DNA from 3 places in the Paenibacillus sp. RC334 genome. Region 1 is predicted to be linked to each of the others. Evidence: predicted binding sites of a transcription regulator. Region 1 holds the regulator's gene; each other region holds the start of a gene.
The links. The regulator LexA, encoded in region 1, represses DNA repair genes until DNA is damaged. The targets are predictions, from matches to a motif close to CGAACATATGTTCG.

Region 1 (6,374 bases):
ATTATGTCCCACGTTTCAATTCTGGTGATAAATCGTATGGAATCGGGTTAACAGTGCAAGCTTGTAAGGAAGCTTTTCCTTACTTATATCCGGCCTATAAGGATACCCTAATTAATCTCAGCTTAGTTAGCAAAATTGAAACAGATATATTCGGAGGTTCAGTTCACTTCACATTTGTTATTAATGAATAAAAAAGACTCAATGCGCCTATAAATCGCATTGAGTCTGCCCACAAAAACACCCACAAATTACCCACAAATAGTATATACGTTATGCTACTTTGGAAAAATTAATTATCTTTTATTATTTAATTATCGGTGTTTAAGTACCACATGATAATTTAGAAATCCATGGAACTTAAACCGGACCCAAGTGCATCAATGGGAACGTGATCAATATCTGACGCTTTACTAAAATGTGGAATCCCTTGGCGCTCTGAGCGTTGAGGGATTTTTAGTTTGGGGACAGTGAGTAAAAATTATAAATCCGATATATAGTTGCCCTCAAAATGCCCCCAAACTTTTTATTTTCAAAATACTTTTCAGTAAAAGACTCATATTTCTTCATGCTAGCCAATGAAAGAATTACATTAAGGGAAAAGAATTGCAAAGGAAGAGTTTGTGAATTGGATCGAAGTCCGTAAGCAAGAACATCGGTGTATTAATGCCATGTTGTCTTGTCTCTTTTGGCTGATTGTATTTGATGATTTTTTGGATCGTTTGTATCATCCTAAATAATCAAAGAAGAGAACTTGTATGAGTTGGGGCACGATATTGGACACGTTCCATGATCCCAGGTTTTCGAAAGGAAAAATTGGTGATAAATGGTATTTCCCAGCTCGTGAAATGAGCTTTTTTGAAATATGGCTCTTAGAGCAATAAACACATTATAAGGAAACGATCGAAAAATATTTACCTAAAATAATACATAAAATATTCCAAATAAACAGATAATTGTATTGCCACGCTGTTATAGCAAATATAGAATTATAGTGTTGGTTACAACTGAGTGAAGGGGATATGTGTTATGTGGGAGCCTATACGGTTCTTGCTATTTTCTAATGTTGAAACATTTGCGGCGTTTGTTTTAATGCTTACTATTTTTAGAATCCGAGCTTTAGATTTTGTCTGGCCTGCCTTGTTTATCGGCCTGATCATGAACTTGCAAAGTATGGTGTTGAGAGAAGAAATGTCGTTGTCTTTTTTTGCTCCGACTATAAACATTATATTATTCACATTATTGATAACTACTGTTGTAAGGATGCCCATTATTTGGGCAGCTATCATATCCATTACAGGTACGTTTTTGTATACGCTGTTTCAAGCAATAATCATAGTAATGCTCTTTGGTACATTGACATCAGACATGCAGACCTCTCCAGAGGGATCGTTAGCTCAAGCTGTAACCAGTGCATGGGTGTTAGCTATATCATGGTTACTATTTAAATTCAAAATAGGCTTTACAGCAGATTATGAAAGCTTGCGTTTTAGGTGGGAACATGTACTTGTTGTTATTTTAATAATTGGGGTACTAGCAGCTAGTACATTTATGTTCTACGTCAATAATTTTCCTTTGAGTATTTTATTTATAGCTTTGGCATCTGGAATGTTTCTGTACTATGCGCTAAAAACGGAGCGTGATTATTATAAAAAATCTTGATTCTATCGCTCTTGATATTGCAACTCATATCAAAACAGTTGTACCGGGTCATCCAGCTTCTATTGCGGTTTTAAAACATGGAATAGCCGTTGTGATTAATACAGTTTCAATCATTTTGTTAACTATTGGTATTTCATTTATTACGGGTAAGGTGCAGGAAACTGTACTGGCGATGATATCTTTTTCTATACTGCGTCAAGTTGTAGGAGGAATACATTTAAAGAGCAATATAGTATGCATTGTTGTATCTACAGCTTTACTTACCGCCCTGTCCTTTGTGAATTTAAACTATAATTGGATAGTTATTACTTCGATATTAAGTATAATACTTGTCTTGGTTTATGCTCCGTCTAGAATAGACGGGAAGACTCGTATACCTAAACGGCACTACCCATTGTTAAAAATTTGCGGGGTTGCAATAATAACACTTAATTTGTGGCTGGCTTTTCCGGTGGTAGCTGCTAGTTTTTTTGTTCAAAGCTTAACGTTAATAGAGAGGAGGTGCGAAAAATGAAAAGTCCTAAATTTAGTAAATTTAAGATTGGTATGTACTACAATGCTGCCATATTACTAACTTCACTTGCAGTTGTATCAGTGAGTACAGCGAGTTTGTCTTGGATTCACAGTCCCGAACCACCTGAAGAACTGTTGAAATAAAGTGGGAGATATATGAAATGCTAAACTTAACCGTCTCAGCTGATGATTCTCGAGGTATTAACAAGGGCGAAAACATACCAGTGGACAAGGTTCTTTTCATATCTAAAGGACGTAAGAGGGATCAGATTCTAGTTCACACATTCGAAAAAACATATTACATGATCGGCACCCTAAGGCATTGGGAAAGCTTCCTAAATAATAATGGGTTCCATTTCTTGAATGTAGACAGAAGCAATACTCTGAATGTGGAAAAGGTGAAAATTGTTAATGGCATTTTCAAAGACGCTTACTTTGAATGTGAGATAACAAAAACATCGAAGAGGTGTCCGATCTCTTATCACCGATTTGACGAGGTTATAGAGGAAATGGGTTTCATTAATTCGAACATAATCTTCACTGGAGTTGCTACTAGATAGCGGCTCTTTTTTTGTCAAAAATACTCGGCTTATATTGTCGAATCATAAGAGACATTCAGCACCCTGATTTTTGTTCATATGTCCCTAATTTTAGGAATTGATATAGGTAAGAGTTTCGAATTTCATAATCAAGGGAAAAAGAATGGGAGAAGGTAATGGGTTGTGTTGAGTTAACATTTTCGCTCCTTATGTTTATGAAACGAGGAAAAGCATTTCGTTCAGAGTACATAGGATAAATGATCATACAGTAAAGATAAAGACACAATAGTTCACAGGGGAGAATAGACATGAAAAAGCATTTTTTTGAATTTTCTCAGGACTGGGATTTAGATGAAGAGAATACGAAATTTTTATCAGTATTCACTTACTTCAAATGTTAAAATTCTGTTGAAAATGATAAAGTCCTACCGACTGCTAAAGGGCCCCTTAATATTGGTTCAATATCCGTTTTACACTATAATGCGGCACAAAAAAGCGGGAAGAAATCCTTCCCGCTTTTCGCTTAAAAACAATCATTAACGTCTGCGTTGTCTATCATTTACACTAAACAGATTAACAGCCAGTGCGTTACCTCTAGCACGTGCAATCGCTCTCTGATTTGAACGGATCGATAATCCTCTTCTTCTCACGTGACGTTTGAAATGTCTTTTACACATGATATCACCTCCCTTCACAAGAAATGAAGGTACGGATGAATTTTAGAAGTGTTTATGCTTACGGTTACGTTTGGAAATTTTGATGTTCAATGCATTGGTGGCTAGTGCGTTACCGCTTCTTGTTTCGGCGGCTGCGGCCTGAAAGACTTTTACGACCAGAAATTTGTTCTTGCCGATACGGTGCTTATACGTTTTGACTCGATTTTTGATCATCTTCTTATCTCCTTTGCTAAGGTCTACTTTATTCATATGTCAGTAGCGCTAGCAATGTATCAGCATAAATCTATTAAAAGCAAAAAGAAGCTATCACCTATGATCCTAATATTCAGAAACTAATAAAGTATGGAGATACGGAACGTAAAAAAACTTATGCTTACCTGCCGTATCCTTTCCCACTTTACGTTGTAGGAGAAAGTTACAGCAGATTAGCATAAGTAGAATAGTAAAGAATGAAGATAAGAAGCTGGTAAAAGAAATATTACTTATTATAAAGGGTTTTAAGTTTTTTCTCGTAATACGCTTCCTGGTTAAGAATACGATTATTCAGTTGTTCAGATAATATACCATATTTATCTAAAATAATGATATAATTCTTTTGATCCACCAATATACAGAACAGTAATTGCAGGTATAAACCGTTTAATCTATGGGCTATCAAAGGAAAAAGAATAGCTGTGAGGAACATTTTGTGTACATAAAATCAACACAAAACCGGCTTGCCATGGGCAGCCGGTTTTGTTGTAGCGGGAAGAATAACGGGGCTGAAAAATGAAAAATCAGTGGAAGTCCCGGAAGAGTCCTACAACCTTGCCCAAAATACTGACGTGCGTCAGACGAAGCGGTTCAAAGGCCGGATTTTCCGGTTGAAGTCGAATATGATCTTTTTCCTTGTAAAAAGTTTTAACAGTAGCCTCGTCCTCGTCTGTCATGGCCACGACAATATCGCCGTTATCGGCTGTCTGCTGTTGACGTACGATGACATAATCTCCGTTGGCAATACCAGCTTCAATCATGCTTTCTCCTACAACAGATAACATGAATATTTTATCCTCACCAACAAAATGTTGGGGAAGAGGAAAGTAATCTTCAATATTTTCTGTTGCTGTAATAGGCAGACCAGCTGTAACTTTGCCGACGACCGGAACACGACTAATTGAGTAATTAATCAAGTTGCTGTTATCCGATTCGTCTTGGCCGAGTAACTCGATGGCCCGCGGTTTCGTTGGATCACGACGAATCAGTCCCTTTTTCTCCAGACGATCCAAATGACCGTGAACCGTAGAACTGGAGGCCAATCCGACAGCCTCACCTATTTCGCGTACAGAAGGGGGATAACCCTTTAGACGCACTTCATTGCGGATAAATTCAAGAATGGCCTGCTGGCGGCTTGAAATCTTAGACATACCGTATCAACCCCATTTAGTAACGTTTGGGAAAATTATAGCATAGAACCTCCGTTCGTACAAACGTAAGTTCTAAATAATCCTAAAAAATAATCACGAACTTTTGTTCTCTTTTCTATTGAACAAAACAAATGTTCGTGTTATATTGTGAAAAAACATAGGAACAAACGTTTGGAGGACGCGACAAATGATGAAATATAGCACATATCAAAGTATTTTTCCAATGAATTTAGAAAAGATTCAAAATGTCCGGAATGAGAGAAGGGCGCAGCTTGTACGGACCATTTCCAACAGTCTCCTGCCCAAACTTCTTATTCTGGTTATCGTTGCCTGGATTGCGGGTGCAGGTGTACTGACGGTATTCGCGGCTCCTTCGGTTTCGAATGAAGAGGTGACCAAACTTATTGTGCAACCTGGGGATACATTGTGGCGGATTGCCTCCACTCATAAACCGGAACGAATGGATACACGGGTATATATAGAAGGAATTGTTCGGATTAACGGAATGGAAGATCGAGGAGTGCAGGCAGGCCAGCTTTTAAAGCTTCCGCACTTCTGATCAGTCACATTAGAGCTGTCAGGGAACGTGATACGGGAACCTTGACAAGCTCTTTTCTACATGTCAAAGTGTATTATATCTTTGCTTATATGGAGGGGACAGAATTTGGATATAGACAGCTTGGTACAGCGCATCAATGAATTGGCTCGCAAAGCAAAAGCCGAAGGATTGACGGAAGAGGAAACAACAGAGCGCGCCAATCTTCGGGAAATTTATTTGGATAACATTCGCCGTAATTTCCGGCAGCAACTTGATACGATTGAAATTGTGGACGAAGATACGTCGAAGGGAAATGGTGGGCTGACGCATTAATGTCGCTAAAGCGGCTTAGCCCGCGTAATTTGCTTTTCGTTTTTTAAGGTATCTATTTTTGGTATCTATATAGATTAGGATTGGTAGCAATTGTTTTAAGCAATATATTTGGGAAGGGAATTGAGAGATGGCCCGGTCATTTGAAAGAAAAGTTCGCAAAAACACAGCGCATTTGAATAAATCGCGCAAAAAGCAAGGCATCCAAACCATTAGTGGCGCCGGTTCTGCAATGGATATTTTCCGTGGACGTAATATTACCGTGCCAATCATGTTGGCTGGACTTGCAGTTCTGTATATGCTCATGAGTTATTTTTTGACTAAGACTGGTATGCGCGGCATGGACTGGCTTGTATTCGGCTTGTATTTGATGCTGGCTGTTATCTTTTTCATCCGCCGTCCTTATTTGAAGGTTGGAAAGAGCACGCTGTATATGTTGAAGGGTGGCAGAGAGCGTCCAATGACGGCAGAGGATATGAAAGCCATCAAGATTGAAAAGGGTTACGTAACGGTTGAAAGAAAAGGTAAGGGTGGCAACTTTATTTTTACAAAATCACTGGGCCGTTATGATACGGATGCCATTGCAGAGCGGCTTGAGAAGTTTGCGCTATCTAATCAGGTTCAAGTAGACAAAAAATAACGACTTCTGTTGGTTCGAATCGTTTAAATTGTCCGTGGGCCTGTAGCCTCTGTAAATAAGGTCGCATGATGTTAT
Region 2 (6,374 bases), 370 kb from region 1:
GTAAAGCTTCGACTAAGATGTTAGGAAAGATTACGCAGTGTTCTTTTCATTTATTTTCTACACCCTCATCGTAAATTTGACATACTTTATACATTATATTCCTTTAGCAATGGAAAGCATAATTATTTTTGTATTATTGATTTATGGTACTATCTTAAAGGAGCATTCTAAATGCATAGTGCTAGATGATTAGTTTTATTTTCCTTATCTGCGAACTGTTTATTTATAATGCCCCCCGATTTTTAGGGACCTTTCCAGCGCCTGACCGGCGTTGGTCAAAGAGGAAGCTCTTACAATAGCTGCACTACCATAGCGTTCTTTAATGCTATCTGTTGCTTTTTCCAGGGAACGTGTACGCTCCTGATCTTCAAAGAAGGAGAGTTGATATGTTTGATCGTCAACCAGTTCACTTAAAGTGACACCTAGGCGTCGTATCGGCATGCCATTCCAAAAATTATAAAATATTTTTTTTGCTGCATCGTACACTTTATTCGTATTGTTAGTCGGGTCAGTAAGCTTCATTTGCCTGGAAAATCCAGTAGGGGCTTCATATGGACTGCATATACAACTGACAGTCACAACAGAACCCATATACCCTTTACGACGGCTGTCTCGACAAACCTCTTCGGTGAGTTCAAGCAAAATCGTTTCAATCTCATTCTTGTTCGAATAATCCTTGGGCAGGGTCATTGCATGGCTTATCGACTTTTGCGGGGAATCGAGCGTAGATGGGATAACAGGACTATCGTCCAAACCGTTAGCAGTTCTCCACATAATCTCAGCCTGGATGTCCGACTGTTTTCCAAAATGACTGCGGAGTTTCGTCTTAAGTTCTGGCAAAGTCATTCTGCCTATATCTCCAATAGTTGTTATGCCAAGCCGTACAAAATGTGCTGTCATCCGCGATCCCACTCCAAACATTTTGCTGACCGGCTGTGGCCACAATAAATGTTCAACTTCTGCTCTGGATAGTGTGAAAATCCCGTTTTTGTTCTTCTTGGCCCAAATGTCAGTTGCAATTTTTGCAAGTATCTTATTGAAGCTGCTTCCTATTCGAACCCAAACTCCAGTTTGTAAAAGAACATTTTGCTGAATGTCTTTTGCAATAACTAATGAATCACCAAACGTTCTTACACTACCAGAAATATCCAAGAACTGTTCATCAATACTAAACACTTCTACAAGATCAGTATACTCCTTGTATATATTCGTGATTGCTAAAGAAACATCAATATAGTATTTCATCCGTGGTCGTACGATAACAAGTTTAGGACACTTTTTCACAGCTTCTCCCAGACGCTCTGCTGTAGTTACACCAAAACTTTTTGCAATGGGGCACGCCGCTAAAATGATTCCCGACCTACGTGAAGGATCGCCAGCTACCACAAGTGGTTTATTTCTATATTCTGGGTGAGAAGCTTTTTCCACGCTAGCGTAAAAACTTTGACAATCTGCTAAAAAAATTGTTCTCTTATCTTTTTTAATCATGTTGCACCTCCAAAAAGCAAATGAATAAGAGCATACATTCACAAGTCAATTATATACCAAACATACGTTCTATACACAAAGTAAATACTGGAATTAAAAAAATAGTGGACAGCAATTAAAGAGCTATCTCCACTATTTTTGTTACTTATATCATGTGCTAAGCATCCTGCCTTTTATAAAAAATGTATTACTAATAAAGAGCTTAAGTCTATCTAAGATGTTTAGGGATATAAAAACAATTACGCCAAAAGCATCATATCGATTAAATCTGCTGCTAAAGATTTAGATCCACTCACACCTTTTACATATTTTAAAGGACCGTCAGATGACCAATTCATTGTACTGAGCTTCTTTACTCTCTTATGCATCATATTATAATCGATTCTACCACGCTCATTTATGCACATTGTTAGAAGCTTGGACCCCGCAATAGAAAGAGCATCTAGACAAAAAATATGAGTGATACGGTACTCCCCGTAGTCAATCCATTCCTTGGAGAATGTATCTTTAATTGATCGATAATAGTTTAATGCAACTTGGTATCTCTCTTCGTTGCTCGTCCCTATTAACTTTTGTTCCTTAAATAACAATTGAGTAGTTCGATACAGATTTTGGAGAGTAATGTGACGTCCGCGAGTGCGTTTACCTATTATGCTGCCAATATTGTGGAAGGGACTCTCTGGTCTAGTGATAAGTTCAGTCGCGATCCAGCTAGACTCATCAGAATTACGGCGTTAAGATAGTGCATTGTAAACCCTCCACATCATATCGACTCAACCTGATAATCTTATGGTATCATCAACGATGACAGAAGTATAATTTATGATAAGTATGCTTTCGATGCATTTCAGTAATGAATAATGTGAAATGAATTCAGGAGGACACGTATGGAAATTCAACAATTAAAATATTTTCAGGTCTTGGCTGACATACAGCATGTTACGCGAGCTTCAGAGGTACTGAACCTTTCCCAGCCAGCATTAAGCCGATCAATCTCCAAGCTCATTTCATTGGTTTGAACGAATTAGCTAATGAATCCCTTATTTTGTTAAAAAAGGATACGCTCTCCGTCAAACCACGGATCTGATGTTTCAAGAACACGGAATCCAACCTCACATCACCTTTGAAGGCGAAGAGGTCGCAACCGTTGCGGGACTGGTGGGCTCAGGCCTTGGCGTATCGTTGCTTCCAGACTTACAGGGACTGGACACCCATAAGGTTGTCCAAGTCCGCCTAAATGTCCCAGAATGCCACCGATCCATAGGATTAGCATGGAGGATTGAGAGATATTTACCGCCCGCTGCTGGGAGTTTTAAAAATTTTATTATAGCCAAATTTTCTTAGGGAAATTTTACAACTGGGAACAAGATGAAAAGATTAGAGCAGCGGGCTGATTATAAAATTCATCTCTATTGGATGCTAGGATTAACCGTATTTGGGATGCATCTGATACGCAAATAAAATTAAAAGCATGGGAAACCTGTCTCCTCTTTAATGAACCAGTTACTACGACCTGATATTTTGGAATTGAAGTGAATAGAACTCACTATAACTTGTGGGAAATAGGGTGCGGTTTGGTCACAACATGTAAAATCACACTAAATACTGAGATATTTCAATAAGATTTTGATCCGGATCTCTAATATAAACGGATACAATAGGACCTAGCGCGCCTGTTCTGGTTACGGGTCCCTCCTCAATATTCACTCCAATGGTGTCTAGATGATTCACAATCTCTTCGATGTTTTTATCGGTAATGAAACACAAATCAGCAGACCCGGACACCGGGTTTTGGGCTTTGGGTTCGAATTCTTTTCCAGCTTCATGTAAATTTATTTTTTGATCGCCAAAACGCAATGCTTTACGATTTAAACCGAACGTTTCCTCCTTCATACCCAAAACATGGGTATAAAAATGTACGGATTCTTCAATTTTTCTAACAGTTAAAACGAGATGATCAAGCCGTTTTATCATTATTTCTCCTCCTATTTTAAAGATGGGTGGCTTCTCCAGTATCTTTTATTACAAAGAAATGTTCTCTTCGTTTGGACTGCATTAAGTACAACAAAAAAATAACAGATTATATTTAGATTCTTGAATATGGAAGTCACCTAAAAACATTGTTCTAGAAGAACTCAACATAAGCGATCCCCATCTTACCTTATCATAAAATGCATAGAACCATCCTTAACTGGAACAACATTGATAGTTTCAGTCACTGGTCCCCCCTCCCAAGGTATTATATCCCATACCTCACTTTTAAAAAATTATTAGACTCATTTTCTAATTACTTATCAAATAATACAACATTTCACAATATTTATAGATGTTAATTATGTACATTGTAATATAAAGTAAAATCACAATTAAATCTTTACAATGTAGTACATATAGAAACAATTATGCACAAATATTAATATGCACACTTTTTTGCTGATACTCTGGATCACAGTCCCGTCAAGCCGGAAACATTGGATACACCCCCAAAATCGATCGGTCATATAATGACCCTGCCCCGGGATTATGTTCAGTCTGCGGAAGTGGAGACTATCCTGCTTGGCATCAATATAATATTTCATATGGGGACGGGCAAATCACAAGCTCAGGACACTTCTTGAGAGCTTCACCGAGCCTTTTTGCTGTAGACACTCCGAAGCTTTTTGCCATAGGACAGGCTGCCAAAATAATTCCGGATCCTCTTTACCAAGACTTAATTTTATAAATTCTTGTTCATAAGGTGGTTAATCGATATATATGTATTTATCGATAGATAAGAGCAGCTCCATATAAAATAGAAGCTGCTGCTTCCTGTTTATTTTACAACTTTAAAATATTTTAAAAAGGAGGCGTAAAATGCCTGAACTAACTGCAATGAAATGTAATGAGTTAGCCCTTCATTAGAACAGATTGGAGCTCAACCAAGAACTGTTCTAAGTTTACAGGGTCCTGCCCTGTGAGTTCTGCAAATGCTGGAGAAACCTGTTCATATTCTCCTTTAGCAGCTGCAGTATCAAAAGAAGCTAATCCCTGTGCCACTTTCGGAGGCGCTCCAAACGCTTCATACATACCTTCTACTTGTTTTATGTTTATTAGGTTGTACGTAATGCTCTTACCTGTGATTTTATTTAAAATGTCTGCTATATCGGAGCTGGAGAGTGCTGTTGGACCGGTAATATTCAAGGTGCGTTTGTCCTGTTTCGCAAAAGCTAATGCCACTGCCGCTGCAATTGCACAATCATTACGAGTGACGTAAGCAACTTTGCCTTCGTCTATAGCGTTGATATATTGACCAGTTTTAACTGCATGTACTAGAGAAGGTAGTAAATTATCAGCATACAAATTATTACGAAGTATAGTATAAGCGAGACCACTTTGGTGTAAGGCTTGTTCCGTTCCATAGTGGTCAGAAGCAGTAGTATTAGCTGTGCCAGGCACAGGATTCAGAAATGAAGTATAGACAATGTGCTTTACTCCTTTCTGGGCTGCTATCTGTATCGCATCCTGATGCTGTTTCAATCGTTGACCAGGTACTGCCAGAGCGTCGGTACTAATAAGAAGTAACCGTTGTACTCCAGCAAAGGATTCTTTTAACTGCTCTAGATAGTTAAAATCTGCTTGACGGACCTCTAATCCTTGCGTAACTAGATCCGAAAGTTTCTCAGGGTGACGTGTTAATGCAATAATTGATCCTTCATAATGGTCAAGCAGCCATTCTATAGCTGTACGGCCTAGATGCCCGCTTGCTCCCGTGACTAATAATGTATCTTTTTGTGTGCTCATATTAGTATATCCTCCTCAAAGTAACAAAATTAAAATATGATTTACCTTATTGACTGATGGCTCTAAAATATATCAACAGATGAAGGTGCAGACGCAGAAAAATTAAAGTTTTGGCGGATATTAAACAACCATTTTTCATAGATTTCTGGTCGCCAATCTGGAGAACCTGTAAGTGGATTGGCTCCAAACAAAGTTAGCATTTGACGTGATTTATCAACGAGTGACAGATTCAGCGTTGCGACTTGTAATTCTTCTCTGGATCCGGCTGGTTTAGCATAATAAGCTGTACTTAAGATAGATGACGAAGGACCAATAATGAGACTCTCACCTGAAAAAGATAAATTACAATCGTATCCTACCAGATTGGAACTCATTATAAATAATGCATTTTCAATTACACGTGCTTTGAGTTGAGTAAAATAACTGTCTTCCCAGCCTATAGCAGATGCCGTCGGATTAAGATACAACCTAGAGCCAAGAGCGGCATAATACCTTACCACTTCGGGGAATGTATAGGTATCGAAACATATACCAATACCTACAGGTCCCCATGGTGTATCAAATAACAAAGGATCGTTTCCTTTTGTGGCCCACAACAGCTCATGACCAACAGGATGAATTTTTCGGTAAGCACCTACAATGCCTCCTGGGCCAACAACGAGTGCTGTATTGTAAAGTATAGAAGAATCTATAGCATCGCGTTCTGGCATACCCACTATAATATATGCATTATGTTTTTGAGCAAGTAAAGCCAGCTCGTTGGCTGCTGGACCTGGTATTGTTTCCGCATTTTCAATTTGCATTGCTGTGGAATCTTTCTCAATGTTATACCCGGTAAGTGCCATTTCCGGGAAAAGAATAATTTTAGCACCCTGTTCAGCAGCAGATTGAATATATTCTTTAATTCGAGCTAAATTCCCAGTTTTATTTCCCCATTCTGCATGGAAATTAATATTTGCTACCGTAACGATATTTTCATAAGACATAGTTACTCTCCTTTTGTATGGATTGCGCTACTTGAGTTAAACTGAAATAAAATTGGTTCAGGCATGTTTATGAAGTTGGTTTATCCAGTGATTATTGAGACATTCCTGATTTGATCAGCA
Region 3 (6,374 bases), 340 kb from region 1:
AATTCCTGAATAAAACCGGGAGGCAGTACCAGATCGGAGGAGATGGCTTGTATTCTTTTTTCCACTTCCTCCACTAGCTCAGGATTGGCCAAGTCTTGCATATACATGATAGCGACTTTGGTCCGGGTTTTAGATCCGACATAAAAGTAGCGCACAATCAGCGATGTGCTGATGATTTGTTTGCGAATAAGATTCAGATTGACGGACAGCTGCTCAATAAATCCATTGTGCGGCCCGCGGGATAATTCCCTCGTTCTCCGGCTCATCTGTACTACGGGCGTATGTTTTTTCGGAGGAAAGGATATAAAATTCTTCTGCGCCATCCACCATTAAAATGGAGTATCCCTCAATAAGCGAATCAGCGGCATTTCGGAGGTCGGTGTCCTTTTGGCTGTTCAGGGTGGTAAACATTTGATGAGAGCCAGAATCGGTTTTCTTATACAATGTGGCCAGAATATGCGTCTGAATGATCTCCTGATCCACGAGTGAGTCTATATAGAGAAGAATGCCATCTTTCCCGTCAACAGAAATAGCCTGTTTTTTTAAATCATCCGTATAAAAAAGAGCTTGCTCGATAAAGGAAATATTCTTGTTCAGTTCAAAGGAAGCTGGGTTATGTCCAGTCAAGGAAACACCTTCTTTTTGGATGAGATAAGCATAATGTGTGCCAAATGGATTGGATTTATCCATGATCTGGCGATCTATCCATATCCCGCATCATGTTTCACCTCACGTAACGTGAATGTTTTATAATAGAATAGGCTGAAAACGAGAGACTCAATTACATATATCTACACGCACGATACGATTCTATGAGGAAAGGGATGATTGCTCCTGTTAAGCACCCGGATAATGGATATCGTTATTTTACAGAGCGTGAAGCCGTTCGCCTGAGGATGATTATGGCGCTACGTGAATTCGGTATGTCGGTAGAGGAAGTCAAATCCATACTGGACCGATTGGATCAAGGGAGAAGGGATGAGGCACTTCATGAGCTGGAGCTGCAACGTTCTGTGATGTTCACGACGTGGATGGATCATAAGCGCAGGCTGGAGGCAGCCGACCAAATGATCGAACGTTTGAGACGTGACAGCGAGCTGGAGTGGGAAGAGATGTTTCAGTTGGCCGGAGGTTTGAAGCGTCAGCGGGAGCTGCGTGAAGACTGGTTTGACGGTTGGGATTTTGACAGCCGCGCAGCTGTACATGATATCAGGGTGAGTCTGGAAGAGGGAGAAAATGGCAGGCATCCCGCGTACAGGCGTGCTTTGCGTCTTATCGTACAGCGTGTGGCTGCCAATGCAGGTGAGTCTGGACGCAGGTACAGGGACGGGGAATCTGGCGGGGTTGTTCGCTGAAAAGGGCATTCGTATGGCAGGTGTGGATCAATCGAATGGAATGCTCAAGCGCTGCCGGAGTAAATTCCCGCAGGTGGAGACGAGGCTGGGAAATCTGATGTCGATTCCTTATATGGACGGGACCTTTGACTTGTAGTCAGCAGTTATGCCCTGCATCATCTGACAGATGAACAAAAAATACTCTCTCTGTCAGAAATGCGACGCACGCTTAAACCACACGGACGTATTTGCGTCGTGGATCTGATGGTTGATGCAGCAGAGATACCGGAAGCGGGGGAAAGCATGTCTACACCGGATAACGAGGAGTCCGAGTTGCCTGTATATTGTGCAGAACGCTCCCGCATGCTGGATTGGTTCGATAGACATGGGTATTTTGCGGCTTTCTGGCATATTACAGGGAGACTGCATTTAGGCAGCGACATGGCTGCAAAAGCTAAGCACAGGCAATCCAGCTGCTTTTACTGCTGCGCAGGCGCTGCAAATGGCTACAGTCAATGGAGCCAAGCTGCTAAACCTTGAGCACGAAACCAGCACACTTGAGGTGGGGAAAAAGGCAGATATCATTCTGATAGATATGCAAAAGCCGCATTTACAGCCAATACACCAGATAGAGTCACTGCTTGCTTACAGTGTAAACGGCGCGGATGTTGATACGACCATTGTGAATGGGCGTGTGCTAATGCGCGGAAGACAGTTGCTAACAATAGACGAGAAAGAGGTGCTCGTACAAGCAACGGTACGCGGAAAACGCATCGTACAAGGATTGTAAACGAGACTACACAGTCGAGTGGCTTTGGGTCACATCAATTCCTAAATAATGTCCCAATTCTCGTCGAACCTCGCTGCGTGCAAAGGAGGAAAGCATGAAAAACCGCTTTTGGTAGCCACGGCATACATACAGAACCTCCACGCCTTCGTGATTCCGGGTTTCGTTGTATATTTTAACTCCTTGCCTTTTCATTCGCGCCTTTGTCTCCGCCAATTGAACAGCTACACGCTGTTGCACCCCGGTCAGGCTGCGAACGTACAGATCGGGCATTTTTAAGGCAGAGGCATTCAGAATGCGAATGTCCCGCTCCAGCACATCCAGCACGAGGGTCAGAAGTACACAAGTTTTGATCAGCCCTGCGTCTTCCTCGGAAGGCAGTGGGGCCTTATTCTTGTTGTCCAGTATCTTTTTCATAAGAAATCTCCTTTACTCATAGCAGGAATACAATTATAATCAGCATACAGAACAAATGTTCTTTTTATACTTCATCATAGAAATTATTCCTTTGCCAAAGCAATCATCAATTATTGGAAAGAAAGAAGGTATACATATTGTCACGCTCGTTATATGCGGTGCTATTGCTGCTAAGCCTCATTTGGGGCGGATCATTTTTGTTTATCAAGGTGTTATTGCTCCATCACGTAGGGCCTTGGACTATTGTATTTCTTCGTTCCGGCTTTGGCCTCATTTTTATTGTTTTGTTGATGCTACTTATGCGCAAGCCATTTGAATTCAGAAGTATTCCATGGAAATCGGTTATTCTCGTAGCTCTAGTGAACATGGTTTTGCCATGGGCCTTGATTAGTTTTAGCGAGACCAGAATTGCTAGCAGCATGGCTTCCGTATTGAATGCCACCACGCCAATCTGGACCATGTTGGTCGGAATTGTCTTTTTCAGAGCTATCTTTTATCGAATGCAGTGGTTTGGAATGGGCCTCGCTTTTGTAGGAATCGTTATTTTACTGGGTATTAATCCTGTATCCATTATTTCTGTCGACCCCGTCGGCTTTGGATGTATGCTGCTTGCGACTCTCTGCTATGGCTTCGGAACGCAGTTGTCCAAGCGGTTTTTATCCAATCTGTCGATGTATCAGGCAACCTTTGCGACACTATTGGGTGCGGCGGCAGGGGGCGGCATCATGACGGCAATGGTGGATCGACCTGATCTGTCGGTCGTCTTCATCCCTGGTGTGTTGGGTTCCCTTATAGGGCTGGGGGTTTTGGGATCGGGAGTAGCGTATATATTGTTCAATTATATGATTTTGCGGGGAAGTCCGGAATTTGCCTCCTCGGTGACTTATTTTGTACCGGTGAGCGCTATTGTATGGGGCTTTTTGCTTCTGAATGAACACATCGGCTGGAACGTTCTGACCGGGCTGCTCCTTATACTCGGAGGGGTGTTTATGGCCAACCAACGCAGAACAGCCAAATTAGCCGGGTAGTATCACTGAAAACCTGCATAAACCATGCCATAAGTACATTAACCATGCTATAAGTACATTGTATGTGCATCCGCCAAACCTTCGGTATAATGCCGTTATTCGCACATACAATAAAGCATGCTCACGCATAAAATAAAAATATGGTGCGGCATAAAAAGCAAGCTGTTTAGCAGGTGGTAAGGTGTGGTATAATAAATAATAGAATTACATGTACCACAGAAATGTCGGAGTTTTATTCCACAAAAGAAAGGATCAGGATACCATGTGTCCCCGAAGGATACTTCCCCAAAGGACGATTTGGAAACGATTTGATCTGTCTTATACTTAGCTTTTCCGCGGAGTAACGTCAAGTTGCGAAAGCCAACTCTGCGGAAGAGGGGATTGTATATGCGAAGGACCAAGTCCTCCAGGCACAACTTACCCGGTAGCTTCCGTAAGAGTGGGTTCATCCACATCAAACTTACGAGAAACCGAGGGAGCCTGTATGAGGAAAACTTACGAATCTATCGTGAACAATGGAGCATTAAGGCAGATTGCTGTCATGCTGCTCGGAACATGCATTTTAGCTTTTACGTATTATCACATCAATGCTCAAAATCATTTGTCAGAAGGCGGATTTGCAGGCTTGGCCCTGCTGGGACATTACGCATTTGGCGTGTCTCCGGCTTGGAGTATGCTACTGCTTGATATCCCTGTCATATTGCTGGCCTGGGTACTGAAGGGCAAAAGATTCATGCTGCTGGCATTGATCGGGGCGGTCGCCTTTTCCCTGTTTTATGCAGGATTTGAAAAGTATTCGACGCTGGTTATAGATCTGCACGGCAACTTGCTGGTAGCGGCTCTGCTTTGCGGAGTGCTTACAGGCTTGGGTGCCGGAATCGTACTGCGATTCGGTGGAGCAACCGGGGGCGATGATATTTTGTCCCTGCTGATCAGCGAGTGGCGCGGATGGAAAATCGGTAACGTGTTTATCGTCAGTGACATTATTGTATTGGGATTATCGCTGTTGTATCTGCCTGTGAAGGAAACAATGTTTACCATACTGGCTGTGTGGCTCGCCGGAAAAATAATTACATGGACGACAACGTTCCAACTACACCGACCTGTGAAAAAGGTGCTGCCTGCGGCTATTCCAGCCCCAAAGGTAGTTGCCAAAACAGTGCCGGTCGTCCACAGCCTTCGTCAATAAGGAAAGGGTGTTACGTCAGGAGAGAAATCTTCCTACGTGACACCCTTTCGCTGTATCCAGGCTTTGTCAGGAAGGCTTCAAAGTAGAATGAATACGTCCGCTCCGGTCATAAATAATCGCCGAAATCTGCTGGCGGTCTACTCATTTTCGAGCCTCGTCCACCGCTTTATTTTTGTGCTTAAAGGTTGAAGCAGACTTGTCATGTCCTTCTTCCTTAATAGCCCAGCCATCCTCATGTGGCACGACATGAATAGGCTCCTGAGATCCGTAAGAAGCGGAATGATTGCCTTTCCCGCACACGAGGCTCCAGATTTTTCATAGATGGGGGATAATCATGTTTGGTCCAAGGGACAGCTAATCACTCCCTATAGCAGATGATGTATTATGTATTACCCGCTGTCCGCTTAAATAAACGGAAAGCAAGAAATGAATATATTGTAAAATGTATTTTGAGAAAAAGCGTATAATGGTGTACAGAATGTCAGGGTCTTACATGCTCAGGATTTAAATATGAAAAGGAGTGGGGCATTTGCTTGCCTGGGGTTTCGTCTTTATGCTAACCATCATCATACATACTACAGATAGCTTGTCCTATGCCCTCCGGCTTGGCGGTTTGCGAGCGCGTCGGATTGGATTGGCTTTAACCGTTGCAAGTATGCTGCTGTTGGTTTCACGCACCTCTAATATGGCGCAGGGACCTTTACTCGGAGGTATGGTCGATCAGGCTAAGGCCGCCGTGCGAGCGAGTGGGGCTGATGTTAGACTGGAGCTGTATATGCATGGGGTCCTACTGGCAGCAACCGTTGGAACCATGATCGCTATAATTTTGTATCCGACAGTGGTACGCATGTCCGCCAGATGGATTGTGCATCTGGAGCATACCGGGTCTATTCCGGCATTGGTGCGTCATTTAATGGTGCGCAACCACTGGAAGCATGCAGGCTACTACATGAAGCGTCCAACCTGGTCCATGCTCACCTCGCTGTTCAAGGGAGCGATCCCAAAGCGTCTGATTACCCTGAATATGATTGTGACCGCGATATATACGACTGGAGTGGTGTCTGCTTTATATGCATCATTCCTGTGGCCCGCTCAGGGTACAGCAATGTCTATGTCATCGGGTCTAATCAATGGTATGGCAACGGTACTGCTAACTTTGCTAATTGATCCCAGATTGGCGGTATTGTCTGAAAAAACGCTGCGCGGGGAGCTGCCCTTAAATCGTATGAACAGTATGTACGGCTGGATGATCATTTCGCGTCTGGGAGGTACCTTGCTTGCACAATTGCTATTGGTGCCGCTCGCAATCTGGCTTGGATGGATTATGGACTGAGCCGGAAACTGAATTCACCAGTTTAATTCAAAAAAAGCTGACCCGGAGCCATCTGCGAAAGATGATTTCTGGGCCAGTCTAAAATATTTTTGAAGTCTACTTACTTTTCAAATAATGACTTATAGGCTCCATAGCCTTCACGTTCCAAGTCTTCTTGAGGCACAAAACGGAGCGCAGCGGAATTAATACAATAGCGCAGGCCATCAGGACCTGGGCCATCATCAAATACGTGTCCCAAATGGGAATCCGCTTCGCGACTACGGACCTCGGTACGAATCATAAAGTG

Region 2: QMK20_RS15815 (DNA polymerase IV) is a predicted target of LexA. The motif match lies at 1,546-1,559, and genes of this name have one in related genera.
Region 3: QMK20_RS15700 (YhjD family protein) is a predicted target of LexA. The motif match lies at 2,587-2,600, and genes of this name have one in related genera.

The regions. Positions count from the first base shown of each region.
Region 1 covers NZ_CP125370.1:3,069,275-3,075,648, reverse strand. Annotated here, with positions in the region: gene QMK20_RS14055 (hypothetical protein) at 1-191, shown strand, start outside; gene QMK20_RS14045 (hypothetical protein) at 1,027-1,659, shown strand; gene QMK20_RS14040 (accessory gene regulator ArgB-like protein) at 1,637-2,173, shown strand; gene QMK20_RS14035 (cyclic lactone autoinducer peptide) at 2,170-2,316, shown strand; gene QMK20_RS14030 (LytTR family transcriptional regulator DNA-binding domain-containing protein) at 2,334-2,732, shown strand; gene QMK20_RS14025 (hypothetical protein) at 3,248-3,388, opposite strand; gene QMK20_RS14020 (hypothetical protein) at 3,431-3,601, opposite strand; gene lexA (transcriptional repressor LexA) at 4,165-4,791, opposite strand; gene QMK20_RS14010 (LysM peptidoglycan-binding domain-containing protein) at 4,982-5,350, shown strand; gene QMK20_RS14005 (DUF896 domain-containing protein) at 5,456-5,662, shown strand; gene QMK20_RS14000 (hypothetical protein) at 5,790-6,299, shown strand.
Region 2 covers NZ_CP125370.1:3,438,766-3,445,139, forward strand. Annotated here, with positions in the region: gene QMK20_RS15815 (DNA polymerase IV) at 220-1,488, opposite strand; gene QMK20_RS15820 (LysR family transcriptional regulator) at 2,376-2,507, shown strand; gene QMK20_RS15825 (LysR substrate-binding domain-containing protein) at 2,575-2,832, shown strand; gene QMK20_RS15830 (VOC family protein) at 3,082-3,462, opposite strand; partial or broken gene QMK20_RS15835 (Y-family DNA polymerase) at 4,050-4,188, opposite strand; gene QMK20_RS15840 (SDR family oxidoreductase) at 4,375-5,268, opposite strand; gene QMK20_RS15845 (carbon-nitrogen hydrolase family protein) at 5,331-6,254, opposite strand.
Region 3 covers NZ_CP125370.1:3,413,449-3,419,822, reverse strand. Annotated here, with positions in the region: partial or broken gene QMK20_RS15725 (spore germination protein) at 1-690, opposite strand, end outside; gene QMK20_RS15720 (MerR family transcriptional regulator) at 825-1,355, shown strand; gene QMK20_RS15715 (class I SAM-dependent methyltransferase) at 1,345-1,491, shown strand; gene QMK20_RS15710 (hypothetical protein) at 1,590-1,874, shown strand; gene QMK20_RS15705 (amidohydrolase family protein) at 1,837-2,124, shown strand; gene QMK20_RS15700 (YhjD family protein) at 2,131-2,538, opposite strand; gene QMK20_RS15695 (DMT family transporter) at 2,676-3,566, shown strand; gene QMK20_RS15690 (YitT family protein) at 4,051-4,755, shown strand; gene QMK20_RS15685 (DUF2188 domain-containing protein) at 4,897-4,998, opposite strand; gene QMK20_RS15680 (lipid II flippase Amj family protein) at 5,285-6,088, shown strand; gene msrA (peptide-methionine (S)-S-oxide reductase MsrA) at 6,189-6,374, opposite strand, start outside.